One region of the Rossellomorea marisflavi genome, then DNA from elsewhere that is predicted to be linked to it. Evidence: predicted binding sites of a transcription regulator. Region 1 holds the regulator's gene; the other holds the start of a gene.

The links. Region 1 encodes Rex, which represses fermentation and respiration genes when NADH is low (regulators of the CRP and FNR family bind a similar motif). Its sites were predicted from a motif close to TTGTGAAATATTTCACAA; they were not measured.
Region 2: a site for Rex is predicted at 5,391-5,408, ahead of K6T23_RS20410 (AtpZ/AtpI family protein). Genes of this name have one in related genera too.

What each region holds. Positions count from the first base shown of each region.
Region 1 is NZ_CP081870.1:327,754-335,263, forward strand. It holds gene tsaD (tRNA (adenosine(37)-N6)-threonylcarbamoyltransferase complex transferase subunit TsaD) at 1-312, shown strand, start outside; gene K6T23_RS01825 (ABC-F family ATP-binding cassette domain-containing protein) at 677-2,608, opposite strand; gene K6T23_RS01830 (redox-sensing transcriptional repressor Rex) at 2,817-3,494, shown strand; gene K6T23_RS01835 (twin-arginine translocase TatA/TatE family subunit) at 3,549-3,719, shown strand; gene tatC (twin-arginine translocase subunit TatC) at 3,745-4,527, shown strand; gene K6T23_RS01845 (YdiK family protein) at 4,596-4,802, opposite strand; gene K6T23_RS01850 (CPBP family intramembrane glutamic endopeptidase) at 4,802-5,545, opposite strand; gene groES (co-chaperone GroES) at 5,828-6,115, shown strand; gene groL (chaperonin GroEL) at 6,177-7,510, shown strand, end outside.
Region 2 is NZ_CP081870.1:3,949,642-3,957,151, reverse strand. It holds gene K6T23_RS20440 (methyl-accepting chemotaxis protein) at 1-645, shown strand, start outside; gene rpiB (ribose 5-phosphate isomerase B) at 765-1,205, shown strand; gene K6T23_RS20430 (TIGR01440 family protein) at 1,218-1,760, shown strand; gene K6T23_RS20425 (serine hydroxymethyltransferase) at 1,947-3,188, shown strand; gene upp (uracil phosphoribosyltransferase) at 3,388-4,017, shown strand; gene wecB (non-hydrolyzing UDP-N-acetylglucosamine 2-epimerase) at 4,035-5,186, shown strand; gene K6T23_RS20410 (AtpZ/AtpI family protein) at 5,632-5,853, shown strand; gene K6T23_RS20405 (ATP synthase subunit I) at 5,859-6,233, shown strand; gene atpB (F0F1 ATP synthase subunit A) at 6,256-6,969, shown strand; gene atpE (F0F1 ATP synthase subunit C) at 7,049-7,261, shown strand; gene K6T23_RS20390 (F0F1 ATP synthase subunit B) at 7,445-7,510, shown strand, end outside.

The sequences.
Region 1 (7,510 bases):
CCGGAGGATCTCGCAGCAAGCTTCCAGGCAAGCGTCATTGATGTACTCGTGACGAAGGCGAAAAGGGCTGTGGAAGAATACGGTGTGGGACAACTTCTTCTAGCAGGTGGAGTTGCGGCCAATAAAGGGCTGCGCGAGACGTTGGAGACCACGTTTGAAAGCCATGCGTGTGAGCTCATCGTCCCGCCCCTGTCCCTGTGTACGGATAATGCGGCCATGATTGCCGCTGCAGGAACCATCCTGTTTGAACAAGGCAAGCGTGGCGGACTGGATATGAACGCAAATCCGGGATTGGATCTGGAACAGTTTTAATAAGATTACACCTCGAATGGAATCGTCCGTTCGAGGTTTTTTATTGGGAACGTACGTTTTATCAACAGTCTGTGGATAATTTGGGGATAAGTAGTGCGTAAGATGTGAATGGATTGTGAAAAACAGTTGGGGATATGTAGAATTTGGAATGTGGATAATGTGGATAAATCAACCGATAATTGTGGATAGTGTGGAAAACGATTGTGGATATAGAAATGACGAGGGTGGAAATGTGGATAATCATGTGGATGAATAGTGGAGGGTTTTTTCTAAAAGAAGCACTTCCCTATACTTTACCCGTTTATACCATCTCACTAACCAAAGAAGCGGTTCAAGGTCATTTCGACCTTGAACCGCTTCTGTTTTACTCTTCCACTAATTCTTCCAGCTCCGTCCACTCTTCCAAAAGAACATCCATTTCTTCTTTGGCAATGGTCAGTTCGTCATTCAAAGTCTGAACCCGTTCGTGATCCTGGAAAATATCCGGATCGCACAGGAGGGTTTCTTTTTCTTCGATGGACCCTTCCAGTACGGTCATCTTCTCTTCGATCTCTTCAATGCGCCGTTTTCGTTGACGCTCAAGCTTTTTGGCTTCTTTATCAATCTTATGCGACTGCTTTTGCTGCGTAGCCTTGACCGGTTCTGCATTCGTCTGTTCCAGGGCGGCGAGCTCTTCCTGCTCCGCAAGTTTATGGAGATAGTAGTCGTAATCCCCGAGGTATTCGGTGGATCCGCCTGTGGATAGCTCGATCACCTTGGTGGCGATGCGGTTGATGAAGTAGCGGTCATGGGATACGAACAGGATCGTGCCCGGGTAGTCGATAAGGGCATTCTCGAGCACCTCTTTGCTATCTAGGTCGAGATGGTTCGTCGGCTCATCGAGGATGAGGACGTTGCCTTTTTCCATCATCATCTTGGAGAGGGCGAGGCGGGCCTTTTCCCCTCCGCTCAGGGTGTTGACGGGTTTCAGGACGTCTTCACCCGTGAAGAGGAAGTTCCCGAGGACGGTCCTGATTTCTTTTTCATTCCTCATCGGGTATTCATCCCACAGTTCATTGAGGACCGATTTGTTAGACGAAAGGTCCGCTTGCTGCTGATCATAGTAAGAGATGGATACATTGGATCCGAATTTGAAGTCCCCACTCAGTGCCTGCAACTTGTTCACCAGGGTCTTGAGGAGGGTGGACTTACCGATCCCGTTCGGTCCGACAAGGGCGATGCTGTCCCCTTTTTTGATGGAGAAGTCGATATGGGAGGCGATGGCTTCCCCGTCCTCGTACCCGATGGTGAGGTCATTGACGTGAAGGACGTCATTCCCGCTCGGGCGATCGATCTGGAAGGCGAAGGAGGCAGACTTTTCGTCACCTTGCGGCCTGTCCATAAGTTCCATGCGCTCAAGTTTCTTTCGCCTGCTCTGGGCCATCTTTGTGGTGGAGGCACGGGCGATATTGCGCTGGACGAAGTCTTCGAGCTTTGCGACCTCCTGCTGCTGGCGCTCATAGAGCTTGAGATCCTTCTCGTAATCCAGCGCCTTCTGTTCGAGGTATTTGCTGTAGTTCCCCACAAACTTCTTGCTCCGGTTCCGGGAAATCTCATACACCTGGTTCACGACGCTATCCAAGAAGTAGCGGTCATGTGAAACGATGAGTACGGCACCCGGATAGCCTTGAAGATACCCTTCGAGCCAGGAAAGCGTCTCGATGTCCAGATGGTTCGTCGGCTCATCGAGGATGAGGATATCAGGCTTGGTCAGGAGGAGCTTCGCAAGGGCGAGGCGGGTCTTCTGACCACCGGAAAGGGTGGAGATCTTCGTCCCGTGGTCGAAGGAAGCGAAATTCAATCCGTGGAGGACGGAGCGGATATCGGCTTCATACTGATAGCCACCGGACTCCTTGAAGGTGACTTGAAGTTCGTCGTATTCCTTCAGTACCCGCTGATAGCGGTCTTCATCTTCATAGACGGACGGATCCGCCATCTCTGCTTCCAACCTCCTAAGCTGCTTTTCCTGTTGGAGGAGGTGTTCGAATACCGTCAGCATCTCGCCCCAAATGGAAAGCTCCGACTCGAGGCCTGTATTCTGGGCCAGGTAGCCGATGCTCACACCCTTTGGCTTCGTGATCTCTCCGGAGTCATGGGACAGCTGGCCTGCGATGATCTTCAGGAGGGTCGATTTGCCGGCACCGTTGCGGCCGACGAGGGCGACCCGGTCCTTGGTTTGGATCTCCAATTTGATATTGGTCAATATATTATCTGCGCCAAAATTTTTGGTCAGCTGATTCACTTGTAATAGAATCATGTCGGTTCACCTCTGTTTCATTAGTGCTAGTGTACCGTATTTCCCAGGTGGACGGCAATAAAAGGGGAGGAACTATGACTATTAATCTGGATACAAATAGGATAGAATAGAGTGTATGATGGAAAATAGATAAAAGATATACCTTCTTTTTGGAAGCGCTGACAGACCAGGAAGAAGAGGGTTTATAAGATGTGGGGGAATACAAGAGATGAATCAGGAAACAACGAAAATTCCACAGGCAACGGCCAAGCGCCTTCCGCTATACTACCGCTTCATCAAGAATCTGTATGCTTCAGGTAAGCAGCGGGTATCGTCGAAGGAGTTAAGCGAAGCCGTGAAAGTGGATTCCGCGACCATCCGGAGGGATTTCTCCTATTTTGGAGCGTTAGGGAAGAAGGGCTATGGGTATAATGTGAATTATCTCCTATCCTTTTTCAGGGAAACGCTTGACCAGGATGAACTGACGAAGGTCGTATTGATCGGCGTGGGGAATCTCGGAACGGCTTTTCTTCATTACAATTTCATAAAGAATAACAATACAAAGATCGAAATGGCCTTCGAGGTGGATGAAACGAAGGTGGGGACGGAAATCAGCGATGTGCCCGTCCACCATATGGATGAGCTGGAGGAGAAGCTGAAGGGGATGGATATCGAAGTCGCGATCCTGACTGTGCCGGCCTCATCTGCTCAAAATATCACAGATCGCCTTGTGTCTTCGAAGATCAAGGGGATCCTGAACTTCACACCTGCACGCCTGACGGTTCCTGATCATATCAGGGTCCATCACATCGATCTGGCCGTGGAACTTCAGTCACTTGTCTACTTCCTCAAGCATTACTCAGGGGAAGACACGGAAATGTCACAAGATGGAATCGTAACGGAATAGAAAATTCTGACCATTTGCGTTATGATAGAAGCATATAAGGGGAGGTGTCTCATTATGGTAGGTCCTGGAAGTATGGTGCTGATTGCAGTGGTGGCCCTTTTAATTTTTGGCCCGAAAAAATTACCGGAGCTTGGCAAAGCAGCCGGCAATACACTACGTGAATTCAAGAACGCAACCAAAGGCTTAGCGGATGATGAAGACGATAAGAACAAAAGTGCCAAGTAAAGCCAAGTAAAGTAGGATGTGCGCCATGAGTCAAACTCAAAAGGATATGACAGTCTTTGAACATATAGGAGAATTGCAGAAACGACTCATGTTTGTAGTCGTTTTCTTCTTGTTAGCCGTTGTGGCAAGCTTCTTCCTTGCCGAACCGCTCATCAAGTACCTGCAGCATGCGGATGAAGCAAAAGAAATGACGATGAATGCCTTCCGCGTGACGGATCCACTCAAGATCTATATGGAAATGATCATGTTCATCGCGGCGGTCATGACGTCACCGGTTATCCTCTATCAAGTATGGTCATTCATATCCCCCGGTCTTTATGAGAAGGAGCGGAAGGTGACCCTGAGCTACATACCGGTGTCCGTCCTGCTGTTCCTAGGTGGACTGGCATTTTCCTACTTCATTCTGTTCCCGTATGTTGTATCGTTCATGATGCGGCTATCAGGAGATCTCGATATCCAGCAGGTGATCGGGATTAATGAGTACTTCCAATTCCTCTTCCAGATCACCCTTCCATTCGGTCTGCTGTTCCAGCTGCCAGTGGTGATGCTGTTCCTGACGAGGCTCGGGATCATCACGCCGATGATGATGGCGAAGGCAAGGAAAGTCGCCTACTTCATCCTCCTTGTGATCGCCGCCCTCATCACGCCGCCGGACATCGTCTCCCATATGATGGTGACCCTGCCGATGTTGGTCCTTTATGAAATCAGCATCGCGATTTCACGGATCGGCTACAAGAAATACCTTGAGGCCGAGCAGCAGATGGAAATCGAACGCGTGGAAGAAGAGTTGAAACAGCGCAAAGGATAAAGAAAACCGGATCCACCCGATCTTCATGGAAACGAAGTCGGATGGATCCGGTTTTTGTTTTAAGCGGCTTATTTCTTCTGGTTCAGCTGCTGCTTGATCCTGAAGTGGAGCAGGACCATGCGGATGCCCGAACCAAAGTCCAGCGTGGCAAGGAAGATCAGCATATAGGTGAAAAATCCCCAGCCTGTATCCCGGACCGTATGGATGGCAAAATAGGTGAACAGCACCCCAAGAAGAATGTAAATCACGCCGGAGAACAGGGGTGATCGTCTCATTATAGGAAACCTCCAATAAATCCTTGTATTTTTTCAGCTTCATTCATGATCTTTTCGATTTCATCCCGGTAGACGGTCTGCATGATGACCACCATCGTATTCATGGCCACATGGGCGCAGATCGGTACGAGGATTCGTTTCGTTCGTACATATAGGAAGGCAAACGTGAAGCCCATGGCAGAGTACAGGATCACATGTACCGGCTCGAAGTGGGCAAGGGCGAAAATCACGGAGCTGATCAATGCGGCGAAGAAAAAGTTCATTCGCTGATAGAGTGCCCCAAAAATGATCTTCCTGAACACGATTTCTTCCAGGATCGGCCCGATGATGGCAACGACGATCATGGCAAGGGGAACATTGTCCACGATGCCCATGATGTTCTGTGTGTTTTCAGAACCGGCCTGGATGCCGAGGAGGGTCTCGATCTGGATGGCGATGGCTTGTGCGAAGAACGCCATGAAGATCCCGACGACGGCCCAGACGATGGAAATCCCGGCGCCTGCAGGGGCAGAGCGCTCGAGCTTAAGTTTCGATGGTGAGCTTTTTCTCAGGATGAGCAGGACGATGATCAAGGTCGCGGCAAAGCTGAAGATCAGCCAGGAACCGACGGCCACCTGCTGCATGTATTCTTTCGTCTGTCCAAACACTTCTGTGCCGGCCTTATAAAACAGGAGCGGTCCAACCGCACCGGCGAGCTGCATGACAATATAGGCGATCAAAATGTATCCATAATGTTTATTCAACGTTTTATCTCCTTTTAAGCAAGCCTTAGGCCTGACAGGACAGACCCTTGTACAATTCTACTAATAAATGCGGAACTGTTCAAATCTCACGGTCATGGGAATATTGCCGGGAATCGCCACATAGGATAGTGAGGTGTGAAAAAAGGGGGAAAATGACGAAAAAATTTTTAAGCAGGACTCTTGCAAAATGAAAACGAATTATTTAATATAATAACTGTGTTAGCACTCATGTTAAGCGAGTGCTAAAAACCAATCTACATATTTTCAAGGAGGTTGTTTCACTTGTTAAAACCACTAGGTGATCGCGTCGTAATCGAGCTAGTCGAAACAGAAGAAAAGACAGCAAGCGGTATCGTACTCCCGGATTCTGCTAAGGAAAAACCGCAAGAAGGTAAGATTGTCGCTGTAGGTACAGGTCGCGTTCTTGACAACGGTGAGCGCGTCGCTCTTGAAGTGTCTGTAGGCGATCGAATCATCTTCAGTAAATACTCTGGTACAGAAGTGAAATACCAAGGCACAGAATATCTCATCCTTCGTGACAACGATATCCTTGCCATCGTAGGCGAATAATTAATCGAATCAACACATATACGCACCAACCATGAACTGATATTAAAGGAGGACGTTTGAAATGGCTAAAGAAATTAAATTCAGCGAAGAAGCACGCCGTTCCATGCTTCGCGGGGTAGACCAATTAGCAAACGCAGTAAAAGTAACACTTGGACCAAAAGGTCGCAATGTTGTACTTGAGAAGAAATTCGGTTCTCCACTCATCACCAATGATGGTGTAACCATTGCGAAAGAAATCGAGCTTGAAGATGCATTCGAAAACATGGGTGCGAAGCTTGTAGCGGAAGTCGCAAGCAAAACAAATGAAATCGCCGGTGACGGTACAACGACTGCAACGGTCCTAGCGCAAGCGATGATCCGTGAAGGTCTTAAAAACGTAACAGCAGGAGCAAACCCTGTCGGCGTACGTAAAGGGATCGAGAAGGCTGTCCAAGGGGCTGTCGAAGAGCTGAAAGCCATCTCTAAACCAATCGAAGGCAAAGAATCCATCGCACAAGTTGCAGCGATCTCTGCAGCGGACGAAGAAGTCGGCCAATTGATTGCTGAAGCCATGGAGCGCGTAGGCAACGACGGTGTCATCACCATCGAAGAATCAAAAGGATTCACGACTGAGCTTGACGTCGTAGAAGGTATGCAGTTCGACCGTGGATATGCATCTCCATACATGGTGACAGACTCAGACAAAATGGAAGCGGTCCTTGATAATCCGTACATCCTGATCACGGATAAAAAGATCGGCAACATCCAGGAAGTCCTTCCTGTCCTTGAGCAAGTCGTACAACAAGGCAAACCACTATTGATGGTAGCGGAAGATGTTGAAGGCGAAGCCCTCGCAACACTTGTTGTGAACAAACTTCGCGGTACATTCAACGCAGTGGCTGTCAAAGCACCTGGATTCGGTGACCGTCGTAAAGCAATGCTTGAAGACCTTGCCGTATTGACTGGTGGAGAAGTGATCACAGAAGACCTTGGTCTTGACCTGAAATCTGCCAACATCACACAGCTCGGCCGTGCAGCGAAAGTCGTTGTCACAAAAGAAAACACAACGGTTGTCGAAGGCTCTGGAGATCCAGAAAAAATCGCAGCCCGCGTAAACCAAATCCGTGCTCAATTAGAAGAATCTACTTCTGAATTCGATAAAGAAAAACTCCAAGAACGCCTTGCGAAGCTTGCTGGTGGAGTAGCCGTCGTGAAAGTCGGAGCTGCTACTGAAACCGAGCTCAAAGAGCGCAAACTACGCATCGAAGACGCATTGAACTCTACACGTGCGGCAGTCGAAGAAGGAATCGTATCCGGTGGTGGTACGGCTCTAGTGAACGTCTACAATAAAGTCGCTTCCATCGAAGCAGACAGCGATGTAGCTACTGGAATCAACATCGTCCTTCGCGCACTCGA
Region 2 (7,510 bases), 680 kb from region 1:
TCACTTGTAGAAGGAATCAACCGATTGGCTTCAGGGAATGAATCGTCCCTTGAGGCTGTGAAGCGACTCGAGGGCCACGCCCGGGAAGTCGAGCAGATCATCCAGCTTGTGGGGGACATTGCCAACCAGACCAATCTGCTTGCTCTGAATGCATCCATCGAGGCGGCAAGGGCCGGGGAGCACGGTAAGGGATTTGCGGTTGTTGCGGAGGAAGTACGTAACCTGGCTGATGAGAGCGGAAAAGCAGTGCAGGGCATTTCAGGATTGATCCAAAACATCCAGACCGAGGTCGGACTGGTAGTCGGTAAGATTACAGATCAAGTGACCACCGCCAATAAGGAAGCGGATAAAGGTGAACAGACCAATCGGGTCATCCAGAATATGACCAAAAGCATCCATGAAGTCGTCGATTCCGTCAAGACGATCTCTGTCCTCGTGGATGATCAGATGAAGAGCATCCAGCTCACGTCCAATCAGTCTCAGGAAGTAGCGGCGATTGCAGAGGAAACGTCCGCCGGAGCTGAAGAAGTGTCGGAAGCAACGAATGAGCAGGCAGGCGTCATGAAGAACGTGGAGGAGCTCGCCCATCAATTGAAATCACAGGCGGAGTCACTCAAAGGAACCATTACAAAATTCCATCTTTGATCCAAAAAGCACGGGGGTTCCCGTGCTTTTCCTATATAAAGAAAAAAACAATTCAATTCCTTTATATAATGGGGTGCCTGTGGCAAAATAGAAGGAAAGAATGAATTGGGGGAGAACAGATGAAGATCGCAATTGCATCCGATCACGGCGGTGTGAATATCCGTGAAGAAATAAAATCATTGATGGATGAGCTTGGCCTTCAGTATGAAGACTTCGGTTGCGAATGCGGCACATCCGTGGATTATCCGGATTATGCACTGCCGGTTGCCGAAAAAGTGGCCAATGGTGAATTCGATCGAGGGATCCTCATCTGCGGAACCGGCATCGGAATGAGTATTTCTGCGAATAAAGTAAAAGGGATCCGCTGTGCCCTTGTACACGACGTGTTCAGTGCCAAAGCAACACGTGAACATAATGACAGCAATATCCTTGCCATGGGTGAGCGCGTCATCGGACCGGGACTTGCACGTGAAATCGCTAAAACTTGGCTCCAGACTGAATTTCAGGGTGGCAGGCACTCAAACCGCATTGGAAAGATCACAAGCTACGAAGAGAAGTGAGGAGAGGTCATCATGGATCACACCCAACTGAAGCAAGCGTTTCAGACCATTCTTCAGGAGTTTCATGATCAGGTTCCACTCAGAAGAGGACAGGTCCTTGTCATCGGCTGCTCTACCTCCGAGGTGATGGGGGAAAAGATCGGTACGGCAGGGACCATCGATACGGCTGAATTGATCTATGAAGAGCTAAAAGAGTACGCGGATAAATCAGGCGTATCCCTTGCCTTTCAATGCTGTGAACACTTGAACCGGGCGATTGTCATCGAACGAGAAACGGCTGAGACGAAAAATCTTGACGAAGTCACGGTCGTCCCCGTGAGGAAAGCGGGTGGCGCCATGGCCACTCATGCTTATCATCGCTTTCAGGATCCCGTCATCGTTGAGCACATCAAGGCCGATGCGGGCATCGACATCGGTGATACCTTCATCGGTATGCATTTGAAGCACGTGGCCGTTCCGGTCCGGGTCAGCGTGCGCAGTCTCGGACATGCCCACGTGACCCTTGCGAGGACCCGACCTAAACTGATCGGTGGGAACCGTGCGGTCTATGAGTGAAAAGCACCCTTTTTCGGGTGTTTTTTTATGTGAACACACCTTTTTTCTCAGAAGGGATTTTGTGTAAAACCGAACATTTTTAATAAATGCTTCTTTTTATTTCGCTTTTAGCTCAATCATGTTAGAATGTGATTGAATGAATCAAAGCCCGGTAGAGCCGGGTCCATGAATTGAAGGAGGATACGTATGAGTAAGATTGCCAAGCAAGATCCGGAACTTTATGCATCGATTCAAGAAGAATTGGAACGTCAGCGTACAAAGGTCGAGTTGATCGCGTCAGAGAACTTTGTCAGTGAAGCAGTCATGGAAGCCCAGGGCTCCGTGTTGACGAATAAGTACGCAGAAGGATATCCCGGCCGTCGCTATTATGGTGGGTGCGAGCATGTCGATGTGGCTGAAAACTTCGCCCGCGACCGTGCAAAAGAACTCTTCGGCGCAGAACACGTCAATGTTCAGCCTCACTCGGGTGCCCAGGCCAACATGGCAGTTTACTTTACCATCCTCGAACAGGGAGACACAGTCCTTGGTATGAACTTGTCCCATGGGGGTCACCTCACTCACGGCAGTCCGGTGAACTTCAGTGGGGTTCAATACAACTTCGTGGAGTACGGCGTAGATGAAGAGAATCAATTGATCAATTATGAAGATGTACGTCAGAAAGCACTTGAGCATAAGCCAAAGCTCATCGTTGCTGGAGCCAGTGCATACCCACGCAAAATCGATTTCGCCAAGTTCCGTGAAATCGCCGATGAAGTAGGTGCCTACCTCATGGTGGATATGGCTCACATCGCGGGCCTTGTGGCTGCAGGACTTCACCAGAATCCTGTACCATATTCCGATTTCGTTACGACAACCACACATAAAACGCTTCGCGGACCACGTGGCGGCATGATCCTGTGCAAAGAAGAGTTTGCCAAGAAAATTGACAAATCCATTTTCCCTGGTATCCAAGGGGGTCCATTGATGCACGTCATCGCGGCAAAAGCTGTGGCATTCGGTGAGGCACTGCAGGATTCGTTCAAAGAGTACGCTCAAAACATCATTGATAACGCAGCCCGTCTTGGGGAAGGCCTTACGAAAGAAGGAATCAACCTTGTTTCCGGAGGATCTGACAACCATCTATTGCTGATCGACCTGCGCTCATTGAGCCTGACAGGAAAAGTAGCTGAGAAAGTCCTTGATGAGATCGGCATCACCGTGAATAAGAATACCATCCCGTTCGATCCGGAAAGCCCGTTCGTTACCAGTGGTATCCGTATCGGCACAGCAGCCGTTACATCCAGGGGCTTCAGTGCAGGAGAGATGGACGAGATCGCGTCGATCATCGCCCTTACACTGAAAAACCATGAGGATGAAACCAAACTGGAAGAAGCACGCAAGCGTGTAACGGATCTTACCAGCCGATTCGAATTGTATCCTGAGCAATAATGTGCAAGCCCCTTTGATCATCATGGTCGGGGGGCTTTTTGCTGGACTGATAGAATCATAGAACATGTAGAATATGTAACGATTCGATTACACCCTGAATCCCGTGTTGCTCTTCAAAACGCTTTTATGTACAATTATCAGAGGTGTAAAGGAAGTCTACCGCTTATTTACATAAATCAAACTTAAAGGAGAGAGTCGAGTGGGAAAAGTATACGTATTTGATCATCCATTGATCCAACATAAGTTAACATTCATCCGTGATAAAGAAACGGGTACAAAGGAATTCCGCGAGCTGGTGGATGAGGTTGCCACACTCATGGCATTCGAAATCACACGCGACCTGCCCCTTGAAGATATCGAGGTTCAAACGCCGGTAAGCCCTGCACAGGCAAAGACCCTTGCAGGAAAGAAACTGGGAATCGTACCGATCCTGCGTGCAGGACTAGGCATGGTTGACGGGATCCTGAAGCTGATCCCTGCAGCCAAAGTAGGTCACGTCGGCCTTTACCGCGACCCGGAAACCCTCAAACCGATTGAATACTATGTGAAACTCCCAAGTGACGTAGAAGAGCGCGATTTCATCCTCGTCGATCCGATGCTCGCAACTGGGGGATCTGCCGTCGAGGCAATCAATTCCCTTAAGAAGCGCGGTGCCCAAAGCATTCGTTTCATGTGTCTTGTTGCATGTCCTGAAGGTGTCGAAGCCATTAAAGAAGCGCATCCTGATGTGGATATCTACATTGCGGCCCTAGATGAAAAGCTCAACGAAAAAGGCTATATCGTACCTGGTCTCGGTGACGCAGGCGACCGTCTATACGGAACGAAATAAGAAGGGTGATGAAATCATTGGCGAATCCGATCAAGGTGATGACCATTTTTGGGACAAGGCCGGAAGCCATCAAGATGGCACCACTTGTCCTTGAACTGAAGAAGTATCCGGAAAGCTTTGAAACAATCGTGACGGTTACCGCCCAGCATCGTCAAATGCTGGATCAGGTCATGTCCATCTTCGATATCAATCCTGATCACGACCTGAACATCATGAAGGACAGGCAAACATTGATCGATGTCACGACCCGTGGTCTCGAAGGGCTGGATCGTGTCATGAAGGAAGCCAAGCCCGATATTGTCCTTGTACACGGGGATACGACCACCACCTTCGTGGCGAGTTTGGCAGCCTATTATAATCAGATTGCCGTGGGTCATGTCGAAGCTGGCCTTCGTACCTGGAACAAGTACTCGCCATTCCCGGAAGAGATGAATCGCCAGCTGACTGGTGTCATGGCTGATCTTCACTTCTCTCCTACAGACAAATCGGCGCGTAACCTTCTGGAAGAGAACAAGAAGGAAGAGAGCATCTTCATAACAGGGAATACGGCCATCGATGCTTTGAAGACGACGGTCAAAGAAGATTATCACCATGAGGTCCTGGATCGAATCGGATCAGATCGCCTCGTATTGTTGACGGCGCATCGCCGGGAAAACCTCGGACAGCCGATGAGAAATATGTTCCGGGCCATCAAGCGCCTGGTGGAAGAACAGGAAGATATCCAAGTGGTATATCCGGTGCACTTGAATCCTGCTGTACGTGAAGTGGCGGATGAAGTGTTGGGCCGGGATCCCCGCATCCATTTGATCGAACCACTTGATGTCATCGACTTCCACAACTTTGCCTCCAGGGCACACTTGATCCTCACCGATTCCGGAGGGGTTCAAGAGGAAGCGCCATCCCTTGGGGTGCCCGTCCTTGTGCTTCGTGATACGACAGAGCGCCCGGAAGGAATCGAAGCAGGTACGCTGAAGCTCGCCGGGAATGAAGAAGAGAACATTTACAAGCTAGCCAATGAACTTCTCACCGATCCTGAAGCCCACAGCTCCATGTCCAAAGCGGCCAACCCGTACGGAGACGGACTGGCTTCATACAGGATTGCCCAAGCGATCCGCTATCACTTCGGTCATCTTGAAGATCGACCAGACTCATTCTCTCCAAATGAATGAATATAATATAGAAGGTACACGCTTGCATGCGTGTACCTTTTTTCTTTTTCGTAAAAAAATAGGCACAAACCAGTAGTTTCCTCTTTTGTCTCACCGAAATCTGTGGTATCTTAATGCTCGGGTAGTTTGCTCAGTGGTGAGCAATGTTGAGTGAAACGAATAGTTAAGTAGGATAAATGAATACATAGTGAATGATTTAGGTTGTTGTGAATCGCATCAGAACAAGCCCCTTCCGCTTTTCTTATTTTGTGTTTAAAATGTGAACAATATTGGAACACTCGGATAGGTTGTGGACTTTTTACTTTGTACGCATTGACATTGATTTTACCCTATTGTATGCTTACAAAGGATATAGAATGGTAAGGTTTTCACAAAAACTTCCACAGAATGAAAACGGTTTTATATCTATGTTTTTCCACTATAATTCCTGTGTGGGGATGACACTATGCGTCAACCAAATCGACGCCCGTATCAAGGGGTGGCCTTGTATTCTGCCATTCTGTCTCAGCTGGTTGGTTCCATGTTAATCGGAATCTTCGGGGGGAGATGGCTGGATGGATTATGGGACACCGAACCACTATTCTTAATCATTGGACTGCTTCTCGGGTTAACAACAGGAATCTACACCATGCTTCGCACAGTCCAACATTTCTATTCGGGAGATTAATGTCAATGCCAGAACTTCAAGAGCTCTTTAACAGGCATCGGAAGTACATACTTTTCCTCCTTTCCTTTTACGTCCTCGGTTGGGGTTTCACTTCCTATCAGTCTATTTTCCTTGGGCTCATCTTAGGGACAAGCGTAAGTCTGTTCAGTCACTGGCTGATCATGAGGAGAACGTTGCGCTTCGGGGATGCCGTCGTGGCAGGTCAGAAGGTCCGGTCATTAGGTACATACTCAAGGATGGCGGGAGCTGCTTTTGTTGCAATCATCGCAATCGAGTATCCAGAATATTTTCATTTGTACAGCGCGATCATTGGATTAATGACAATTTATATTGTTATTATGATAGATTATTTTATTCAGCAGCTACAGCCACATAAATAGCGGGGAAGAGAGGTGAATTTCATTGCAACATGAAAATCCTACAGCTGAATTTTTGGGCCTTACATTCAACCTGGCAAACGTCATGATGATGACGGTGGCGACCGTGGTCGTATTCTTAATTGCCGTGTTATGTACCCGCAGACTGGCGCTAAAGCCAACGGGCGCTCAAAACTTCATGGAATGGGTTATGGATTTTGTGAAGAACATCGTGAAGAGTAATATGGATTGGAAGACTGGAGGTCGCTTCCATCTGTTGGGTCTTACTCTCCTCATGTATATTTTTGTATCAAATATGCTAGGCCTTCCGTTTTCGGTCGTGATCGACCATACACTTTGGTGGAAATCTCCAACAGCCGATCCGGTCGTCACAATGACACTGGCCGTACTGGTTGTTGTGTTGACACACTACTACGCCATCAAGATGAAAGGCTTCAGTGAGTATGGTAAAGACTTCTTCAGACCGATGGGTTTCTTATTCCCGCTTAAGATCATTGAAGAATTTGCAAACACCCTGACGCTTGGTCTGCGTCTTTACGGTAACATTTACGCGGGTGAGATCCTGCTATCGCTATTGATTACAGGTTTAGCCCACCAGGGAATCGGTGGTCTCATAGGAGCTATCATCCCGACGCTTGCATGGCAAGGTTTCTCGGTATTCATTGGAGCAATCCAATCATTTATTTTCGTTATGTTAACGATGGTCTATATGTCTCATAAAGTTAGTCATGACCATTAATATATACCCTGTTCTTTTTGAACAAAACAATATTAAACTCAGATTTCTATACATTTAAAGGAGGAAAATTAAAATGGGAATGGGTCTTTTAGCAGCAGCAATTGCAATCGGATTAGCAGCACTAGGTGCAGGTATTGGTAACGGTCTTATCGTGTCACGTACAGTAGAGGGGATCGCTCGTCAGCCGGAAGCTCGCGGAATGCTCCAAACTACTATGTTCATCGGGGTTGCATTGGTTGAGGCGATTCCTATCATCGCGGTAGTTATCGCGTTCATCGTAATGAATCGATAATAGTAGGTTTAAATGGCGAAGATCATTCGATGAGAACCTTCGCCATTCCTTTATGTAAAGTTACACCCTGACTTTGAATGAAAGGTCGGGCGGTCCTTTGACCTCTCAGGGGATGGGGGCGTCACGGCCATTAAATAAGGCAGTACCATATAAGGCATTGACTCTTGAAGGGAGTGAAACCGCGTGCTATCAAACGCATTTGTCCTTGGAGCCGGAGGAGGCTTCACAGGTGGAGATATTATAGTACAG